DNA from 3 places in the Paenibacillus hodogayensis genome. Region 2 is predicted to be linked to each of the others. Evidence: riboswitches for the same ligand, from Rfam matches in the RefSeq annotation. Region 2 holds a riboswitch; each other region holds the start of a gene.
What was found. Region 2 has a riboswitch for cyclic di-GMP ahead of ABD796_RS06660 (hypothetical protein). Riboswitches for the same ligand answer to the same signal wherever they lie in the genome.
Positions count from the first base shown of each region.

Region 1: another riboswitch for cyclic di-GMP. It lies ahead of ABD796_RS20730 (HD-GYP domain-containing protein); the one in region 2 lies ahead of ABD796_RS06660 (hypothetical protein).
Region 3: another riboswitch for cyclic di-GMP. It lies ahead of ABD796_RS04400 (hypothetical protein); the one in region 2 lies ahead of ABD796_RS06660 (hypothetical protein).

Region 1 covers NZ_BAAAYO010000010.1:367,387-374,541, forward strand. Annotated here, with positions in the region: gene ABD796_RS20715 (helix-turn-helix domain-containing protein) at 1-625, opposite strand, end outside; gene ABD796_RS20720 (CBS domain-containing protein) at 810-1,610, opposite strand; gene ABD796_RS20725 (hypothetical protein) at 1,607-1,960, opposite strand; gene ABD796_RS20730 (HD-GYP domain-containing protein) at 1,984-2,625, opposite strand; cyclic di-GMP riboswitch class I at 2,741-2,834, opposite strand; gene ABD796_RS20735 (glycoside hydrolase family protein) at 3,047-4,405, opposite strand; gene ABD796_RS20740 (NanQ anomerase/TabA/YiaL family protein) at 4,557-5,009, shown strand; gene ABD796_RS20745 (sialidase family protein) at 5,072-6,172, opposite strand; gene ABD796_RS20750 (glycosyl hydrolase family 28-related protein) at 6,263-7,155, opposite strand, start outside.
Region 2 covers NZ_BAAAYO010000002.1:236,323-243,477, reverse strand. Annotated here, with positions in the region: gene ABD796_RS06680 (PrkA family serine protein kinase) at 111-2,006, shown strand; gene ABD796_RS06675 (glycerophosphodiester phosphodiesterase) at 2,545-3,288, shown strand; gene ABD796_RS06670 (LysR family transcriptional regulator) at 3,543-4,424, opposite strand; gene dapA (4-hydroxy-tetrahydrodipicolinate synthase) at 4,577-5,458, shown strand; cyclic di-GMP riboswitch class I at 5,601-5,692, shown strand; gene ABD796_RS06660 (hypothetical protein) at 5,777-5,986, shown strand; gene ABD796_RS06655 (DUF3298 and DUF4163 domain-containing protein) at 6,163-6,789, shown strand; gene ABD796_RS06650 (Gfo/Idh/MocA family protein) at 6,929-7,155, shown strand, end outside.
Region 3 covers NZ_BAAAYO010000001.1:1,108,376-1,115,530, reverse strand. Annotated here, with positions in the region: gene ABD796_RS04410 (hypothetical protein) at 1-931, opposite strand, end outside; gene ABD796_RS04405 (universal stress protein) at 1,281-1,730, shown strand; cyclic di-GMP riboswitch class I at 1,946-2,045, shown strand; gene ABD796_RS04400 (hypothetical protein) at 2,151-2,444, shown strand; gene ABD796_RS04395 (HesB/YadR/YfhF family protein) at 2,602-2,886, opposite strand; gene ABD796_RS04390 (NADPH-dependent FMN reductase) at 2,926-3,462, opposite strand; gene ABD796_RS04385 (C40 family peptidase) at 3,693-4,481, shown strand; gene ABD796_RS04380 (lipoate--protein ligase family protein) at 4,589-5,413, shown strand; gene ABD796_RS04375 (M15 family metallopeptidase) at 5,529-6,452, opposite strand; gene ABD796_RS04370 (alpha/beta hydrolase) at 6,562-7,155, opposite strand, start outside.

The sequences.
Region 1 (7,155 bases), on a different contig from region 2:
TCAGCGACAAAGGGTTTTGGACATGCTGCCGAATAAGCCGGGTAGCCGCCTCCATACGCGAATCGTCGCCGGCGAATGTGCCGCGGTTCTCCTCGTCCAACGAGCGAACCAGCGTCAGCAGCAGCTGGATGATATACGTTACGATCATCAGCCCCCGATTTTCCCGCCTTAACGCATATTCCTGGTGCAGTCTCAGCATCAGTCTTCCGGCCTCGTCCGCCATCGGCCCTTCCGTTCGCAGCCAAGTGGTCCTGCTGCGAATCGCGAGCAGGGCGTCGGCCTTCTCGGCCGGCAGCAGCAACGAGTGGCTGTCGATGATCCGATCGAACAGCTCGAGGCTGAACACGCAGTTGTATACGATCAACGGCTTCGCAGCCGCATCCGCCGGCCGGAACACGTGGGAGACGCCGACCGGTATGTAGAACAGATCGCCCTTGCCCGCAGGCACGACCTGGTCGTCTATATAATGAAACCCTTTTCCTTCCTCGACATAAGCCATCTCCACAAAATCGTGGGAATGCTCCTGAAGAGCGAACGTTTCCCTCGCTCTGTTGACGTACACGGGAAAATCAAAGTCGAATAACGACTGCCCGCGTACAGCCTCGACCGGTCTTTTGATCGTCATTTCGTCCTCCGCTTTGCCTGAGACAGCATGTCCGCATCCCCCGCCATCCCTATGCAGGAATAAGCGATAGAAGTTGTTTTCGACTCCTTATATCGCCGGAACAATGTCAGTATACCCCCTTGCGCGCATACGAAACAAGCCTTCGCGGCAGCCGCGAAGGCCTTAGGTCGAGATAAACGGACTGTCAGGAGGTTAATAAGCCGTTCCGCTTCAAGGAAGTGGAAAGCAGGCTGGCTTTGCTGATGAGATCGCGGAACGAGAAGGAGAAAAAATCGGGCTCCCGCAGACCGGATACGAATCCGACCGTAGTCGACACGGGAATGTGCTCGATAACGAGAGGCTCCCGCAGCGCTTCCAGAAGCTGCTGAAGCTCGCCCTCCGGGCGAACCGTCAAGATGACGAACTCGTCGCCCGCATAGCGGCACAAATAATCGTCAGCCGTTGCCAGGGAGAGCAGCCGGTCGGCGTACCCTTTGATCATATCGTCGCCGACCGGGTGACCGTATCGTTTATTGATTTCGCCGAAGTTGTTCAGATCGACGAACAGCAGGTGAAACCATTCGTGTTTGCGCAGCATCTCCTTGCCGACCGCCTGCACATAGCCCGGACGGAACAGGCCGGTGAGCGGGTCCTGCAGCTCGCTCAGCTGAATCCGGATCGTATCGCGGGTTATGATCCCGCACACCCGATTTCCATCGGAGACCAGCAGCCGCTCGATGCGAAGCCGCTCCATCGTGCCGAGCGCATCCCATATAAAATGGTCCTGATGCACGCTCATCGGATTGGGCGTCATCGCATCGGCGACAATCCGGTTCGGATGGGTTTGCCTGACGTCGCGGGAGGTGACGATTCCTATGATCGTCCCGTGGTCCTGTACGACAAGGGAACCGATCTCCAGCTTCGCCATCAGCTCGGATGCATGTCTTACGCTTTTGTCCGACGACACGGTCCGGATCGGGGAAGTCATCAGCTCGCCCACCTTCACGACAGTTCGACCTCCCGCTGGACCATCACCTCGATTTTCAGCTCGGACCGGATGACCATCGTATCGCTGATCAATCGATCCGCCTCCTCCAGTACGATGTTGATCAGCACGTCCTTATCCAGCATTTGCAAAAGCGAATTGCGGATAAGCACCGCCTCCACCTTCGGATGGTCGATCATCATAATCGTGAACTGCTCCGGCGAGAGCGCCTCAGCCATGCGTCTGACGGCTTCCGGTCCGATGGGTGCCCTGCGGCCGATCACGAGCAGATCCTGCATCGGCGGAACTTCGAACTCGGACATTTTTAACGATAAAGTGGCCCTGCGGGAATAAATACGTTTCTGATTCATGGTGAGTATACTCCTTAAGCCAATCAGTTCCCCTTCCAGGAGGAGTGCTCGTAGAATAACGTTCCTTCCACGGCAAGCTGCTCCAGGTTAAGCGGGATCGGATTGCGCAGCAATTGATCCGGCAAGCTGAGAAATTGCCGAACGTAAAATTCGTCGAACTGAATGCCGCTTTGTACGGCCAACTCTTCTTTCGCCTGTTCGACCGACATTCCTTTTTTGTAAGGCCGGTCGGAAATCATGGCATCGAACGCATCGATAATCGAGCACATGCGGGCAAGAACCGGAATTTCCTCGCCCTGCAGCCCCATCGGATACCCGCGGCCGTCCCACCGTTCGTGATGGTGCTTGACGATATCCAGCAGCCGTCCGTCCGTCATCTGTTCCTCGATCAGCAGCTTTTCGCCCCATTCCGGATGCGTTCTCATGGTATCCCATTCGCTCCGGTCTAGCTTGGACGATTTTTGCAAAATAGAGCCGTCGATCATGATTTTACCGACGTCGTGGACAAAACAGCCTACAATGAAAGCCTGCCGGTCGTCTTGATCCGACAATTGATGGAACGATGTCCAGCAATGGGCCAAAGATCCTACCCGCATAACGTGCTCAAGCGTCTCCCTGTCTTTATCCGACAATCGAATCAATAGACGGGTGATCGCGCTCAACATAATAAATCCCCCTTTTCGGCATAAAGCGATTTCAGGTTCGAATGTGGCCTTGTAAATACGGGAGATCCGATCAACAAAAAAAGCCCTCATCAAATCGAGGGCGCCCGTCTCACAATTCGGCGACCTGGCTGGCGTGATGTAACGAAAGTTACACGGTAGCCCCAATGGTTTTGCGACCTTATCTTTCGATAAGTGTGCCTTTGGATTCGTTTATGAACACGATTTTGATACTATCAACCTATTGCTTTTTAGTTGTATAATCCGATAGTTCGATTGTAACCGATTTGTATTTTTTTGTCACGATTGTTTGCGAAAGTTGTCGATCTGTCGCCTAAAAATAAAAGCCCCGGGCCCGCCGCAGCAGAACCCGAAGCCCAAGCTTTCCAAACCGGACAAACCGGCACTTTCATGCTATCCGGCTTTAACCTTTCATACGGAACGAATACACGTCGGCGTCCTTCAGCCGGAAGCGGAGACGGATCGGCCGGCCTTCCAGCCCGCGCAAGCTTGTTCCCGATGACCACACCACCGTCTCCTGCAGCGAATCGCCGTACAGAGGCTCCATATCGTCAAAGGACAATCCGTTCAGCGCGCGACCGGACTCGTCCGCGACCTCGACCTGCACCGAGCCGACCGCCGAGGTGGAGAAGTTCAGCTCCAGCCGTTCGCCGGTTGTAAGCAGCGGCTTCGTCGTCATCTCTCCGCCGGCGTAATCCGCCTGCACGGAAGCAAAACCGTGCTTTCTAACCGCTACGCGGCGCAGCCGCACGCTGTCGAAACGGTAATGCTCACCGATGTAGAAGGAGAACTCCGTATCGCTCTCCACACAGCCGTAAGCCGGCATGATGTTCCGGTCCGTCCAGTTGCGCTCGTCCAGGCCCGGCCGCACCCAGCCCTCCATAAACGTTCGGTCCCATGTCGTACCATCGCGACTCGTCATGAACACGGCGTCGCTGACGCCCCGCTCCCCGTGGCCGGCCACCCTTTTGCGTTCCGGCACGAAGCGCATCGGGAACGACAAGTACAGATGCTCGACCTGCGGGCACGGAATCGTCGCATTCGTATAAAAATGCTCCATCGGCGCTCCATACGAATACGTGTTGCGCCGCTGCGGCCCCCAGTGGATAAAATCGGAGGAAAGCGCGCTTTGCACGCCACGGATTCCGTCGGATGTAAAATAACGATTGTAGCAGCGGTATTGCCCGGCCTCGCCGTCCCAGAAGGCGATGTTCTGCGAATCGAACGCTCCGTCCGTCATGACGGGCTCATCCTGCAGCATCGACCAGCGGAGGCCATCCTCGGATCGCAGCGCATATAACGGCGATCGATTGTTCACGGTCTGGGCCGCATTGCCGATGCCGGCGACCGCCTTGTATGTTCCGGTCGTCGAGGCTTGGGCCGATCGGTCGCGGAACGGGGCGAAATTGTGCGCGAGCACCCCCTTCAGCACGATGTTGTTTCTCTTGGAGCCGGCAAACTCGACCAGACCAAGCTCGGGCTTGACGAAATGAATGCCGTCCTCACTTTCCGCATAACAGGTCACCTGCTCGTGGGAGTCGTCGGCAGCCGTATTGCCTCGATAATAAAGCCGTACCCTGCCTTCGTCCTGAATGACCGTAAAATAGCTGGTGTGCGGTCCTTCCCACGGTTCAGGGAACGTCAGCACCACTTCTTTCCGTTCCGGCGGGTGCATCGCAAGCCGGATTCCGCACCTCTCGGCAATCAGCCGGTCGTCCGTAAACATTTCGATTCTCGAACCGATGCGAATAGCATCCTCCATCCACTATCCCTCCTCGGCACTCTTGGCAAACGCCGCTTTCCGGTGTCTTTACAATCCGATCCATAACAACTACAATGAACACGGGAAACACATTGTCTCTAATCATGCTACGCCATCATTCCATCCATTTTATTCCAGGGAGAGATCGAATTTGATTCTGGATTCCATTGCCAACCTCGGCCAATATGCCGGCTTTCACCCCCGCTTCAAGCAAGCGATCGAGTTTCTGAACACGCACGACGTGAAACAACTGGAGCCGGGGAAATACGAAATCGACGGCACCCATCTGTTCGCCCTGGTTCAGCATTATGAAACGAAGCCGAAAGCAGAAAGCATTTGGGAAGCCCACCGCAACTATTTCGACATCCAGCTCGTAGTCGAAGGCGAGGAGTCGATGGGACATTCGCCGATCGGTTTGACCGAGGTTACGACCGCTTATAAGGAAGATTCCGATTACGCCCTGTTCTCGGCCAACGGCAATTTCTTCACGCTTCAGGAAGGCTACTTCGCCTTCTTCGCTCCCCAGGACGTCCATATGCCGTGCGTTGCGGTCAACGATGTCCCGGCCCCGGTCAAGAAAGTTGTTATCAAAGTGGAGATTTAACATACATCGGGCAAGCCGCATTCTTCTCTTGAAGAGTGCGGCTTTGTCGTTTGAACAATCGGCTAACCGCCCAAGGAAGCCAGCTCGCATATCGTCCCCGCGATATAGCGCTCGCGCTCGCCATCCCGGGAATAGTAGTACGTAATCAGCACCCGGCCGTCGAGGAGCTGAACCGCGCACGTGTAGCCGATATCGCCGCCATGTCCATCCTCGCGGATCATCGTCTCCTGCGCCTCCGTCCAACGCTCGCATTCCGCATCCAGCAGAACGGCGCGAATACCGTACGGCTTGTGGCGATAGCCGTAAGTGAGCAGCACCCGGCCGTCGTGCAAACGCAGCGGGTGAAACGGGCTCGGCGAATAAAAGGGGCGCCGAATCGGCTCGCTCCACGTCAAGCCGCCGTCTCGCGACTCCGCGGTCACGAGCGGATAGGCCGTGCGGCCGTCCTCCGGCAGCGGCTTCCGTTTGTGGCAGCGGGCGAACAAGAAGAGCTTGCCCGACAGCGTCCGGTACAGATTAGGCTCGAACAGGCCGTACCCTTCCTCCGGCTCGATGACGGCGTGTTCGGTCCACGAGCGGCCCCGGTCTATCGTTCTCGCCACAATCGCCCGCGAAATGCCGTCCTTCCGTTCGTTCGATTCGCCGTAAAAGGGGACGAGCAGACTGCCATCGTCCAGCTCGACGGCATTGCCGCGAATCGCCAAAGTGCCGAGGCCGACCGGCAGCGGACGATCCCACGTTTTGCCGCCGTCCGCCGATCTTAGCGAATACGCCCCGGCTTGCTTGCAGAGCCAGTTGTCATATGCGCTATATTTGTAATCGGGATCGTCCCGCACGTCGCCCCGCTCCGCCACTTTCCACATGAAGCAGGTGGCGAACAGCGTGCCGTCCGCAAGCACGTTCAGGCACGGATCCTGCACGCCGTAGAAAAAATCGTCGTACAGGATACCCGGCTCGGCGTTCCAGTTTTCCCCGTCGGTCGACGTAATATAGACCGCTTTGGACGAAGGATCAATATGCTGAACGCCGCCATATGCTTGCCGGTCCGGCGCTTGACGAAAGGCGGTCACGTACGTCCCTTCCTTGTTCATGACGATGTTCGGGAACGCATTGTACTGCCGGTCCTTGTACAGAATGATATGCCGGAAAGACGTAAGCGCCAAAACGACTCCTCCTTCATCTTCTTATTTCCGGGTCAGCTTTCTCCCGCTTTCCGGAACTTACCCATGCGCCGCCTCAAGCGTCTCCGCGCGTTAGATTAAACTAGTCACGCTGCCGGAGCCGTCCTTGAATTTCAGTTTCCCGTCGGACGCATCGACAAAGAGCGAGCTGTTCGGCACGGAAGCGGCGGTGCTCGGCAGGAAAGACACATGCTCCCCGTTCAACGCCTTGGCGTTGACATAGCCGTTCTGTATCGTTTCCTTGCCCGCCCTGTCGCCGACCGACAAAGCGCCCTGCCACGACGCCCGCATAAGAAGCTTAACCGTGCCGTTCGACATGGCGTTGAACTGCAGATCGGCCTTCTCCGCGCCCGCCGAAGAGCTTTGCTGCATGGCTACGACTTCGGCGTACAGCGTTTTTTGCGCAGCGGCGTTATGGGTGTACAGCCGCATGCCGAACGTCTCGGCGGCAGTGCTGCGCTTGTACGTTTCCGCATATCGGGGGATGCCCGCTTCGACGACGTCAGTCGTATCCGGAGTCAGATTGACGATAAAGTCGCCCGATTGGTTGAAGCCGAAGTTGTCGATCAGCTTGGATGCACCCGCGCCGTTAAAAATGCCGTTTTTGTGCGCAGCCCCGTTCGGCACCGTAGAGCGGATCATATTGCCGGCAATCATATTTTGCGAGCCTGTCGCGATGCTGATGCCGGCGTAGATCGAGCCGTCGATGTCGGCCCGCTTGTTCGGCGACAATATGTAGTTGTCCTGAACGACCCCCGCGCTCAAGTTCTGGAGGCGAATGGCGTCTTTATTGCAAAAGGTAATGACGTTGTTGTTTATCATTCCGTTTTGCAGCAAAGGCGTTTCGGCGACGATGCCGTAATTCATTTGCTGGGTGGCATCGCTCGTCGCCTTGTTCCAGCCGAGATTTTGCGCGCCCACGAAGATGTTGCCGCAAATTTCGTACCCTTGCTGGAATAGCGTCG
Region 2 (7,155 bases):
CATAGGTATTTAATACGCTTCAAAGTCGAGTATATCAAGGCGCATCGGAAGAGGGAGTTTGCTAGTCGGAAGGGCGACGTCTTGACGGGTGGAGATGAAAGGAGGTTACCATGGATATTTTCAAACGAATTTCAGAGCACCGCCGGGAACAGGAGAAGGCATCCTGGACAGGTATGTTTGCCGAGTACATCGAAATCGTCAAGCTAAATCCGAGCGTAGCCAAGACCGCGCATGCGCGTGTGTACGATATGATCGCATGGCACGGCGTCACCGAGGAAAACGGGAAACACAAATACAAGTTTTTCGAGCAGGATATGTTCGGCCTGGACCGGACGCTCGAGAAGCTGGTGGAGGAATATTTCCATTCCGCGGCGAGGCGGCTTGACGTGCGCAAACGGATTTTGCTGCTGATGGGGCCGGTCAGCGGGGGGAAATCGACGATCGTGGCCATGCTCAAGCGCGGGCTGGAGCGGTATTCCCGTTCGCCGGAAGGCGCCTTGTATGCCATTAAGGGATGCCCGATGCATGAAGATCCGCTTCACCTCGTTCCGACCGAGCTCCGGGCGGATATCGAGAAGGAACTGGGCGTTCGGATTGAGGGCAGCCTTTGCCCGTCCTGCCAGATGCGGCTGAAGACGGAGTTTGGAGGGCGGATCGAGGAGGTGCTGGTCGAGCGTGTTTTCTTGTCCGAGGAGGAACGGATCGGCATCGGCACGTTCAGCCCGTCGGACCCGAAATCGCAGGATATCGCCGATCTGACCGGCAGCATCGATTTTTCCACCATTACGGAGTTCGGCTCCGAATCGGACCCGCGCGCGTACCGGTTTGACGGCGAGCTGAACAAAGCGAACCGCGGTCTGATGGAATTCCAGGAGATGCTCAAGTGCGACGAAAAGTTTTTATGGAACTTGTTATCGCTCACCCAGGAGGGCAATTTCAAGGCCGGCCGGTTCGCGCTCATTTCCGCCGACGAGCTGATCGTGGCCCATACGAACGAAACGGAGTATAAGTCGTTCATCGCCAACAAGAAAAATGAAGCGCTTCAGTCGCGGATGATCGTGATGCCGGTTCCGTACAACCTGAAGGTGTCCGAGGAAGAGAAAATTTACGCCAAGCTGATCGAGCAAAGCGACATGAAGCATATTCACATCGCTCCTCATGCGCTCAGAACCGCTGCGATCTTCTCGATTCTGACCCGGCTAAAGGAAACGAAGAAGCAGGGCATGGATTTGCTGAAAAAGATGAAAATGTACGACGGCGAATCGGTGGAAGGCTTCAAGGAAGCCGATCTGAAGGAGATGCAGAACGAATATGCGGAGGAAGGCATGTCTGGAATCGACCCCAGATATATCATCAACCGCATCTCGAGCGCGCTGATCCGGCAGGACGTGCAATGCATCAATGCGCTAGACGTGCTGCGGGCGATCAAGGACGGACTCGATCAGCATCCTTCGATTTCGAAGGAAGAGCGCGAGCGGTATTTGAATTACATAGGCGTCGCGCGCAAAGAATACGACGAGTTGGCCAAGAAGGAAATCCAGAAGGCGTTCGTGTATTCGTACGAGGAATCCGCGAGAACGCTGTTCGATAACTACCTCGACAACGTGGAAGCGTACTGCAATTGGCAAAAAATACGCGACCCGCTGACCGGCGAGGAGATGGACCCCGACGAGCGGCTTATGCGTTCGATTGAGGAACAGATCGGCATTTCGGAAAATGCGAAAAAGGCGTTCCGAGAAGAGATTCTGATTCGCATGTCGACGTATTCGCGCAAGGGCAAACGGTTCGATTACAAGAGCCACGAACGGCTGCGCGAAGCGATCGAGAAGAAGCTGTTCTCGGATCTGAAGGATATCGTCAAAATTACGACGTCCACGAAGACTCCGGACGAAAACCAGCTGAAAAAAATCAACGAGGTGACGAAGCGGCTGATCGACGAGCATGGCTACTGCCCGGTATGCGCGAACGAAATGCTGCGCTACGTCGGCAGCTTGCTGAACCGCTAAACGGCAGGTAGGGTAGCGGTGGCGTCAAAAAAACCGTTGACTGGACAAATGGAACGGAACGGTCAGGTTGAGATTGGAGTAACCCTTACCGGTATGCACGCCCTTCGTCTCCGACGAAGGCGTGTTTACTGCGAGTAAGGGTTTTTTTGTCGCCGGGACCGGTTTGGGAAAAGGGGGGCGCCGATACGCGGCTGCCTATTCGATTCGGACTGAGCGGTGCATGTGAGCGGGAAGGCGAGCGCAGGAGTGGAGAGCGGTTTTTGCGCCGCGGAGCGGTTTGCGGCCGGCACGGACCGGACGCGGCCGGGCTCGATATCTGGATAGATGAATAACGAGCTGTAAGCCGCAAAATGGAAAAGGCGTGGTATAATGGACAGGAGCTCGTCTCGGCAAGTCCGGTACTGCGAAGGGCATGAGGGCCGGCTAGGCGCAGGAAAAGAAAAGCGCTCGCATTTGCAGGCCCGCAAGTGGTCTTGTCGGCACCCCGGATTCATGACTTCGTCTTAATCGTTTGACATACATATTAGGAGTCGAAAGGATGAGTAACGATATGAGCAGCAACGAAACCTTGATGGTGATCGCCCATCGCGGCGCCGCCGGGGAAGCCCCGGAAAATACGCTTGCCGCTTTTGCCCTCGGTTTGGAGCAAGGCTGTACAGGCATCGAGCTGGACGTGCATCTGTCCAAGGACGGCGAAATTATCGTCTGCCACGATACGACTCTGAATCGGACAACCGACCGTCAAGGCGCGATCGGCAATCTGACCGTAGAGGAAATCAAGCAGGCCGATGCCGGAAGTTGGTTTCACGAGCGTTTTGCGGGCGAGCGCGTGCCGCTGCTGGAGGAAGTATTCGATTTGGTGCCGCCGGAGGTTCAGATCAACGTGGAAATCAAAGCCGGCAACGACGGTATTGCCCCGGCGCTTGTGGAGCTGATGAAGCGCAAGGATCGGCTGAACGACGTATTCGTCTCCTCGTTCGATTTCGATATTCTGGAGCGGTTGAAGGAGCTGGAGCCGGAAGCGCGTATCGGGCTGCTGTACCATATCCGTATGACGCATCATGACCGTATGGCCGGTCTGCTGGACTATCCGGTCTATTCGCTCCATCCGCATTGGAGCCGCATGGACAAGCGGAGCGTGAGCGAAGCTATCGAGCGCGGCCTGCGCGTGTATCCATGGACCGTGAACGAAGAGGCGAACATGCTGAACATGATCGACTGCGGCGTATCGGGCATTATTACCGACTATCCTGGGCGGCTGAAACGGCTGTTGGAACGTTAAAACGCAAGGACAGGGGCCGGTCCGCGAGAGCGGCCTTGTCCCCGTCCTGGCCGGCGCCATGCCGGCTTTTTATGGCTTGTTGAAAGATTCTGTACTATACCGCGGTCCATTTGTCCGTTGTACTTGACCGCTACCGCCGGCAATCGGCCATTGCGGACCGCCATGCTTTCTGCGTTGACGCCATGGCGCGGACTCCGTCCCGAACGGCAGCCGCTGGCGGCGGCTTGAAAGAGCGCGACTATCTCTGAGAGTCGCTAGTCCGCCTCCGATAGCTGCAGCATCGCGGTCAACGCCGCGAGCGTCTTCGATACCCAGCGGTCCGCCGGGTACACCAGTTGGACATAAATACGCAGCTCCGGCGGGGAGAAGGCGAGCTTGCGCAGCCGGCCGTCTTTCAGCTCGGCCGCTACGGCGCAAGCCGGCAGCAGCGCAAGCCCGAGGCCGTGCAGCACGCAGCGCTTGATGGCCTCGACGCTGCCGAGCTCGCACGACACTTGCGGCTTAATTCCATGCTCGGCCAGCAGCTCGACAAACATGTTGCGGTACGAGCAGCTTCGCTCCGGAGCGACCCAGGCATGCCGGGCGAAGTCATCCGGCTGTATCTGCTCCGTCCCGGCCAGCGGATGATCGGGGCGGGCAACGAGCAGAAGCGGCTCCTCCCTCAGTACGATCCGAACTAGCTCCGGATCGTTTTTTTGCCGTTCCAGCCATATGCCGGCATCGTATTGACCTGTCTGCACCCCTTGCAGCAGCTCCGCTTCGTTGCCCGTCTGCAGCAGCAGGCCGGTACGCGGGAACAGCTCCTTCATTCGTCTAATGTAAGGGGGCAGGTAAAAAGCGGCCATCGATTCGATCGTGCCGACGGTAAGCGAACCGGCGATATCCGCCGACACGGCTTGACGCGACTCTTCCTCCAGATCGAGGATGCGGCGTGCATAATCGAGCAGCTCCCGTCCTGCCGGCGTCAGCCGGATACCCCTACCGTTCCGCTCGAACAGCGGCACGCCGTAATGCTGCTCGAGCTTGCGGATTTGCGCGGTGATGCTCGATTGCGCGTAGCCAAGCGCGTCTGCGGCACGGGTAATATGAAGCAAACGGGCGGTTTCCGTGAACGTTCGCAGCAAAGTGAGCTCCACTTGCGTTCTCCCTTCTGACTCATCGGTAAAAACGATTGGTTATATCGTATATTATAGCTAACGCCGATGGATCTGGCTATGCTACAGTTAACGCAGAGCCAGCCGGGTCTCGCTGCGGCAAGGCTGGCGACTGATAGGCGGGAGGAATCGATATGTTAGCTGAACGTTTAAAAGGCGTGATCGTTCCGGTCGTCGCCCCTTTTACCGCAGAGGGCAAGATGGACACGGAAAGCTTCCGCAGACTTGTGAGCAAGCTGCTCGCGCGAAAGGCGCATGGGCTTATCATCAATGGAACGACGGGGGAATCCCCGACGGTGGGGGCGGAGGAAGCGGAGCGGTTGGTCGAGATCGCTCTGGAGCTGAGGGGGAACGAGGACGGGACGCCGATTCTAGTCGGAACCGGTTCCAACGATACCGCGGAGGCGGTGCGGCTGACGAAGCGGGCCAAGGCGCTGGGGGCGGACGGTGCGCTCGTCGTGACCCCTTATTACAACCGGCCTTCCGTACAGGGCGTATTGGAGCATTACCGGAGGGTGGCCGATGTCGGGCTGCCGGTCGTCGCCTACCATATTCCGTACCGGACCGGACTGGAGCTGGGTCCCGACGCGCTGGCCGCCATATTGGAAATCGAGGGCGTGGTCGGCATCAAGGAAAGCTCCGGCGGCATCCGCAACTTTATCGAGCTCGGCGGCCGGACGGATAAGGCGCTGCTGTGTGGGGACGACCTGTACTTTTTGGCGGCTCTCTGCTGCGGAGCGAGCGGCGCCATGATGGCTTCGGCGAACGTCGCCACGGAGCGGTTCGTCGGCGTATACGATCTGTTCGCCGACGGGCGTCTGCCGGAGGCGAGAGCAGCTTTCAACGAGCTGGTGCCGCTTGTCCGTCTGCTGTTCGCCGAGCCGAACCCGGCTCCGATCAAATGGCTGCTTGCGCAAACCGGGCTCCTTGCATCCGATGCCGTGAGGCTGCCGATCACCCCGATCAGTCCGGAGCTGCGCCGTCAAATGGAGCCGTTCGTAGACGTCTGCCGTTAAGATGGAACGGCGCACTGCCTGCGCCGGCGCTCGAATGGCCAATAGTCTGATAGTCTGTCGGACTATAGTCATAAATTGGGTATATAGACCTATTAATGAGTGAGGAAACGTATGGTACTCTAGTATTACTCAAATCGGATTAATCGGAAAAAGGCAAACCTGTTCGAAAGACAGGGACGCAAAGCCACGGGTCTACCAACGGAGCAATGCCGTTATGATAGCCGGGCCGCCCCCAAGGTGCATACCGTCATTTCGGACGGACGTCGCTCTAGGGCGATGTCCTTTTTGCGTTGACCATCTAAAGGGGGTGTGACGATCATGGATGAACTGCTGCAATTAAAAAACGGGCTGCACCGTTTGACCGTCGAACTGATCGGCAACTGCAAATATTGTTCGCTCATTTCTTCGAACGTGGAATTCAAAACCCCGATCTACTGTACCAAATTTACCGGAGCGATCCATCCCACCTGTGTGGACGTCCATACATGCCTCGCCTGTCAGGAGTACAAAAACGGCAAAACCCCGTAAACCCCTTTTCCTTTGTTTCCGCTTCTTTCTTTCTGCTTTTTGCCCGTTTCTCGATCGCGCGGCATCACCCGGTTCATGGAATCGTTCCGAAAAAAAACGCCGGCCGTGTCACCTTTTTCCTTCCGCCGAATATCGCTAATAGTAGGCGAATGACAGCCGAAGGAGGTGTGCGGACGATGGAATATCGCGATTTATCGGCCACCGTATCGAAAAAAGTAATGCTCAAGCCGCGACTGCAAATCCGTTACCCGCAGCTGAGCGGGCTGCCCAACCGGAAGGCGCAGCTGAGGATCAACGATACGATCATGCAGCTTGTGTACCGGATGATCCGCGATCAAGGGTACGTGCAGGACCCGACGAAGGAGATGACCGGCACCTACGAGATCAAGCTAAACGGCCACGGGCTGATCAGCATCGTGTTTCAAAATTACGCTTACTCCAAGGGCCAGGCGCACGGGGTTACGGTACAGAAGTCTTTGACGATGGACTTGTGGGACGGCCGCGAATACCGGTTTGCTGATTTGTTCCGGCCGGACAGCGGCTACAAGGAGACGATCGATGCGATCATTCGCAAGCAGATCGAAGAAAAAGACGTGCCGATCTTCGATATGAATTCGTTTCCGGGAGTGGGTCCGAACCAGGATTACTACCTAACCCCCAACGAGCTGGCCGTCTATTACCAGCAAGCGGAGTATACGCCGTATGTGTACGGCTTTCCGACGTTCTCCATTCCGTACGCGGACATTGCCGGCATCGCCGATCCGCAAGGTCCTATCGGACGCCTGCAGCCGGTCATGCAATGAAGGCACGCGAAGTTTTCTTGTCGCCCAAAGGCGAAGGAAAGCTTCTTTTTTTGGCTTGAAACGGGGAAAAGAAGGCGTTATAATTGCGTTGTATATATTATATATAATATATAGTTAAAAATAAGGAGTGGAAACGCGCATGAGCAAAGTTAGAGTCGGTATTATCGGCCTCGGCAGCTGGGGCAGCTGTCATTTGGAAGCGTTTCATGCGATGCCGCAAGTAGAGGTCGTCGCGGTGTGCGACCGTAACGAGGACAGAGCCCGGCAGCTTGCCGAGCAATATGCCGTACCACACGCGTACAGCCGCAGCGAAGATTTGCTGGAGCGGACGGATATCGATCTTGTCAGCATCGCCACGTTCGAGCA
Region 3 (7,155 bases), on a different contig from region 2:
TTAGCTCGTGCGCCAACGAGCCCAGACGTTCGGTTGTGCCGAGCGGAGCGACTAAGCGATGGTTGACGACATACTTTTCCCCGATACCTTCATCCTTCTCCTTTTGATTGGTCAGCCTGGCGCCCGGCAAATGAGATTTCATATGGACCTTATCGGCATTGTTCAGCACTTCTGCCAGAACGCGCTTCGTAATGTCGGGCGTATCCGGGGCGTTCATAATGGACAATAGCTGGTTCAGCTCTTGTTGAAGAATATCGTCGATTGCGCCAGGCACGGCTTTGAGTTCTTCCAGACAGCTCATGATTTGCGTATCGAGCGACATGTTATCAAGTCCGAGGGCCTCTCTGTCACGGATGGCCAAGAGCGCGTCTTGCCCCTCGCACAATTTGGCGAACCTTGTTTTCGGATCTGCTGCTGCGGATGCTTCGGCCAACGGGACGTAGACTTCCTTCTCGCGGTCGATTTGTCCAAGCAGCGTTTGAACCCCCGCGATCCGGTCGGGATGCGCTTTCGGATGGGCCAGGTAGTTTTCGCAGTGCATGCGTATGTCATCAAGCAGCGCGTCTCTTTTCACATAATCGGATTTGTCGGTGGCGTTGTATTTGGCCAGAGCTTTGTCCACCGGTTTGATTTTAGAGCGAATCCGGTAATCCACCTTTGTCAGCTTCTTGAAGCTGTCCTCGCTCATCAGTCTTTGAACGGCCGTATTCGATGCCGTAGAGATAGGCATGAGAGGCTCCGCGCGACGCATAACGGTTTGTTCGAGCATGCGGCCGACCGCACGGTTGCCCATCGTCCGCTGAGCCGTGATCCAGGAGGCTCCCGTTCCGAAGGCAGGCTTGGCCGCGCTTTCGGAGCCGAATGCGGCTTGGCTGGCGGATCGTGTGGTTTTTGGTGCCGTCGCGGGGGTGTGCTTGCTGTTCGTTTTCATCGGATTACTCCCTTATTCTTGGTCTATATATGCTGAACGAATGGATTTCAAGGAAATGCGAAGTGAAATGAGGTGAGGGAACGACTTCGCTATTCAAAACAAGTTCCCGTTGGGAAATGTTCGATTGGCAAGGTCATTCTTAGGAATGGATGCTCTTTTCAAACAGAAGTCTGACTTATTTATTATACCAAATCTTTCCCGGCAAGTAATGGCTTTCTCACAAGGAGCGTCCGGCTTTTCGCGCGCTATGCCGGTGGTTCAAACCGGTCAGACAAGGGTATGAATAATAAAGGTGCAAATGATATACTGTAGGCAGAAACCTAATTTCGTATAGAAGAGGTGTTCGACCATGCCGTTCCAACACGTACTCGTCGCTTATGACGGCTCTCCGCAATCCCAATCGGCTTTGGATCGGGCGGTAAGCCTGGTCCGCGCGACGCCCGGGGCGCATTTGACGGTGGCCCATGCGTTTCAATACCCGAATTTTATCGTTGGCGAGGCGATGGTTGTCGCACCTGTCGTTACCGATCTCGAAGAAATGACCAGCTCCGAGCAGCTGCTGGACGAAGCGAAGGCTCGCGTAACCGATTTGCCGGGCGTGACGTATACGCTTCTGCAGGGGGATGCGGCCGAATCGATCTTGGAGTGCGCCTCCGAAACCGGGGCGGATCTGATCGTCATCGGCAGCAGAGGCTTGAATACGATCAAGGAATGGTTCCTCGGCAGCGTCAGTCATCATGTCGTGCAGCATGCGAATATTCCCGTGCTCGTCATCAAAGAGCCGCATCAGGAGCATTAATCCTCGATCGGAGTCACGACCGCGCTCGTTCAATGAAAATGCGAAGCAGAAACAACCGGGCGGTTTGCCGTCCGGTTGTTTTGTGACGCTTTTGAGCTATGTATAAAGGCATGGTACTGGTTGAAAGATAGGTACAAAGTAGGATGTATAGAGCAAGGTCCTCTATTATCCTATGAATAGGAGTCGATTGATAGCCGTCGAAACTTCAGGAAATTTCCCGATAATGGCAAACCTAGCGAAAGCTGGGGACGCAAAGCTAAAGGGGCTAAAGTCGTAGGTCGCCTTGACCGAAAACGATGCCAGCCAGCTGCCGAACGAACCGATTGAAGTTTTTTTGTTGTTCGGGCTTTGTTTTTTGCGGGGAACGGGAAAGCTCGCATAAAGAATGCTAACGAACGGAAGCAAAGGAGCGATAGCGTCATGGAAGAAAGGCTCGACTCGACCGAGCGCGGCTTTTATTTGAAACTGGGCGACGATTTTTTCGGTATGTATGAAACGCCCGACGGGCCCAAGCTGTTTTTCAACAAAGACAAATACCGGCTGACGGATTCGAAATGGGAAGTGGAGCTGGTCATCGGCCGCAAAAACAACCTGTTTATTTTTTATTGGCAAGGGGAAACGAAAATTTCGTTCCGGTTCAACAAAAATCAGGATTCGGTCATTCAACTGTATCGGCTGCTGCAGGAACGCGTCTCGTCCAAGCGGACGCGCTAACGGCATAGATCATTACAGACAAGCTTCGCATGTCATATGCGGAGCTTTTTTTGCCTCTCCGGGATGCCGCCGCTTGCGGCCTAATATAAAGGACATGCCAAAAAAGAGACGCCGGCGACAACACCGAGCGTCTCTTCCCATCCACCTTCCGAAGCGCCTAGCTTAAATCGGACAGATGGAAAAAAATATCTTCGCCTTTGGCGTCCAGCGTCAAATCGCGCTCCTCCAAATACCACAGATCCGTTTCTTCCATAAAAAACGTCATTCCTCCGGCCTTCGATTCCAGGCCGGCATCCATCGGCTTGCCGCTCATAATGCCGAGAGCGTACGGGTCTTCACCTCCGCCCGCATAGCGGACGTATACGCGAATATGCTCGCCCTCGCGAAAGCCCCATTCCTTGGAAAAACAAAACACGGCCGCATCGGTCACGCTCAGCTTCATCGGTTGTGTCCCCCTTTCGCGCCGCCTGCCGCGTTCGTTTTAACCGTTCAGGCGGGTATGCATATGCAGAAGCTCCTGCGCGAGCCGTCCGATCCGGTCCGTCACGTCAGGATCGACGATTTCCCGGCGCTCGTTGAAGTGGCTGTCGTGCAAATACACATAGCTCGGCGCCACATAGGAGCGGAAATAGCCGGCGATCGGCTTGAGCTGGTTTTCGATAACGAGGTAATGCTGGAACGTCCCGCCGGTGGCGACGAAGCCGACGACTTTTTTGGTGAGAGCCGTTACGGGAATGAGATCGAACAAATTTTTCAACGGGCCGGACAGGGAAGCTTGAAATATGGGCGTGCCGATGACGTAAAAGTCGGCTTCGTTCACTTTATCGATAACCGTCCGCGTATCGCCGTCGTAGGCGGACGGATCGCGTCCGTCGCAAAATTGCACATTGTATTGCTTCAGATCGAGAAGCTCCGTTTCCAGCTCCGGATGGAGCTTCTTGGCTTCTTCCAGCACGCTTTGGACGGCAATGCCGGTCTTTGCTCCGATGATCGTTCCGGATATTCCGAGTAGTTTCATGACGATGACATCTCCCTGATCGAGTTTGTAAGCTGCCTTTTCTTTCATATTGAAAGATCGGCGCCGCTTTGTCAAATATTTTTTAATATAATATACGTTTATGTATATAAAATAACCCTGCGCCCCAAGCGCTTTTTGGTTATATGTACCAATTGACTCACTGCCCGAAACCCGCCAGTCGATCCGAACCGTTATAAGATCACCAATCAACGCAGCGGAGGAGAAGCTCGATGCGCAAATGGATCGCTTATACATTGACAGGGTTGGCCGGACTTTCGTTTATGACGCAAATCGCGCTCGCTTCCGGGACGATGAAGGTCGAACTGGACGCCGTGCCGTTCCGCTGGATCGTCGGAGGGCAGACCTACAGCTCGGACAAGCCTTACGCCGACGGCGACACGGAGCTTCCGTCGAGCCTCAATTACAAAGGAACGACTTACGTGCCGCTTCGTCTGGCCGCGCAATCGCTCGGGTACAAAGTGCAGTGGAACGAAAAGACGCAAACGGCGATTATTACCGCCGAGAATGAAGACGACCCGCTGGCCGGCGAGCAAGATTCCAACGGCAACTACCCGCATTACAAGTATATGCCGGCCGGAGAAGGGGCGGCCAATTGGGAGCGGCGTGCCGATGCGGTGGCGCTGCTGGGCATGCAGTACATGGGGACGCCGTACGATTTCGGCGCGTCGCTCGGTCAAACGGATACGTTCGATTGCTCGTCCTTCATGAATTTCATCTTCGGGCAAAACGGCATCAAGCTGCCGCGCAACTCGCGCCAGCAGAGCGATGTGGGTACGGAAGTCGGGCTGGACGGATTGCGCAAAGGAGATTTGCTGTTTTTTACGACGCCCAAGCGCAAAAACAACACGGGGGTGGAGCGGATCGGGCACGTGGCCGTCTATGTGGGCGACAATAAAATCTTGCACACATACCGGACCGGCATCGGCGTTATCGTATCGGAGCTGGACACGCGCTGGAAGGAGCGATTCGTAAAGGCGAAGAGGGTTATCCCGTCGTAGGGTAGAGTGGCGGCCTCGTCCGGGGACCCGCGGCGTTGAACTAAATCCATTTTCATGGTATTCTCTTACTGATTTTCGCGAAATCGCGAGTAGGGGAGATGAGAGACATGAGTGGACGGATACCGTCTCCTTTTTACATTCAGAATTCCGGCGACAACACGCTGGTAGGCGATATTTTGTTTCCGTTTGCGTATGACGAGCTGCTGTGCCGCAAAGTCGGCGAGGGCGCAGTTCCGTTCGTCCATATATGGCGTCACGAGAAGGCTATCGTGCTCGGTCTTCGCGACCGGAGGCTGCCTCACGCCGACCGGGCGATCGAATGGCTGAAGATGCAAGGCTACCAGGTCGGGGTGCGCAACTCGGGAGGCGCAGCGGTATCGCTCGATCCGGGGATCGTCAATATCTCGATCGTCATGCCGAATCCGGACGGCCGTCTGGAGTTCAAGGAAGACTTCGAGCTGATGTACGCGCTGATCCGCGAAAGCTTGGACAAGCTCGGGATGGAGGCGTTCAAGGGAGAAGTGGCGGGCTCCTACTGTCCCGGGGAATACGACGTCAGCGTAAACGGTCGCAAGCTGTGCGGCATTTCGCAGCGCCGGCAGACGAAAGCGTTCATCGTCAATGCATTCGTCGCGGCCGAAGGGCATGCGTTCCGACGCGGCGAGCTGATCCGTTCATTCTATGAAGTAGCGACCGGGGGCGATCCGGAGCTGGACGCGCCGCGCGTGGACCCGGCGACGATGACGACGTTGAACGAGGCTGGCGGCCGCGGCGCGACCGTACGGACATTCATGCGGGCGCTAGCGGTCACGCTATCAGAATGGGGCGGCACGATCGGCAGGCATCCGGACAAGCCGTCGATGGCCGAGCTGGAGCAGATGACGGCTGCGCTTCGCAACCGTTACGACAACGCCTCCCCGGCGGAGTCGTAAGCCGTTCCCGTCTTGGGTCGGGAACCGAATAGCCGGGGTTGATCTTCCGACAATGACAAAGAGCGCTACCCGCCTCCAACTGTAACGGCGGCGCAGCGCTCTTTGCGTTTCCTTCTTATTTGGACACAGGGACGGCCTGCTTCAAATATTCCTCCAGCGTGAGACCCTTCTCGGCGATTTCTTTGGCCATCTTGACGCCGACATAGCGAAGATGCCAAGGCTCATACTGGTAGCCGGTGATCTCTTCCTTGCCTTTCAAATAACGGATAACGAAGCCGTGCTCGGCGGCATGCTCGGCGAGCCATTTCGCTTCCTTCGTCCCGGCGAAGCAGTCCGAGGCGGCGCATTTGCCGTCGCTGCCCGAAACGTCCATTGCCAAGCCCGTTTGGTGCTCGCTATGTCCGGGAACGGCGCTGTATTTGCGGGCCGCTTCCTCGCCGTCCTTTTTGGCATAGTTGGCGAATAGCGTCTTCTGGGTATCCTGTGAACGGTAGCCGGACACGCCGGCGAGCGGAACGCCGTCCTTCTTGGCGGCGGCGACGAGCTTCTCGAGAGCTCCGGCGGCTTCCTTGCGCATCAGCCGCTTGTCGCTTTTCTCCTTGAAGATGAACGGGATATTCGGCTCGACCAGATCGTCCGGCTTATAGTTGTCCGGCAGCTTGTACGTCTTGTTGACCAGTACGGCGATATCGGCCGGCTTGGCCACGACCTGCTCGGTTTTGTCGGTCCCCCCGGAGCTCCCGTTCGTTCCCGCTTGGCCTGGGGGCGTCGTTCCACCGGTTTTGCCCGCATTGCCTTCCGACTTTGTGGCCCCGTCCGACTTGCCTCCGGCATTATTATTGTCGGGTGGCGTCGTCTTGTCGGCTGTTCCGCCCGCCGTTTTGCCGGAATCGTTCGTCGCCGCGTTTTGGGCGGTAGGTGTCCCGCCTCCCGCCCCCCCATCTCCCGTCGGCGTTTTGTCCCCGGAGCAGGCAGCCAGCGCAAGCAGGCTGCCGGTCAGAAGCAAGGCGGACGCAGTCCGGATTATGTAAGGTTTCACGTTATTTTCCTCCCAGGGTGTATCGTTATCGTCTTATGCGTATCCTATATTTTGACGAAACGGGACCGTTAAAAGTTACAAACCGTTTGAGGAACGGGTTCGCACCCGATCAGTCCAGAAACAGCCGCAGCGCGGCAGGCAGCTCCTGCTGCCAAAAGCCCCATACATGCTTGCCGTCTTTCTCTTCATAAACCAGATCGGCCTCTCGGGCCTCCAGCAGCTCATGCGTACGCCGGTTTTCTTCCAGAAAATCGTACGTTCCCCGAGACGTCGACACGTCCGTCTCCTGCAGACCGACCAGCATGTACAGCTGCAGCCAGGACAGATCGTTCTCCGAAGCTATGCGCTCACGGGTGCCGGCAAAAAAAGCGCCCGACAAAGCGATAACTCGCCGGAACAGCTCCGGATAGTCGAGCGCGATATGCAGCGAGACCGTGCCGCCCAGCGAGTCGCCGGCGATGATGCGCGAGCCGCTATCGCGTCTTGCCGGATAACGCTCCTGGATGTAAGGCACCAGCTCTTCGGCGAAAAACCGGCAATAGGCGTTGAAGCGCGAGCCGTCCGGCGAATATTCCTCGGTGCGTACCGCCTTGTCCACATCGACGCCGACGATGATCGCGGGCTCGACCCCTTCATCGAGAACAAGCTTCGTCATCTGGGTGGCAAGACGTCCGAAGTTGAAAAAATCTTCCCCGTCCTGGCA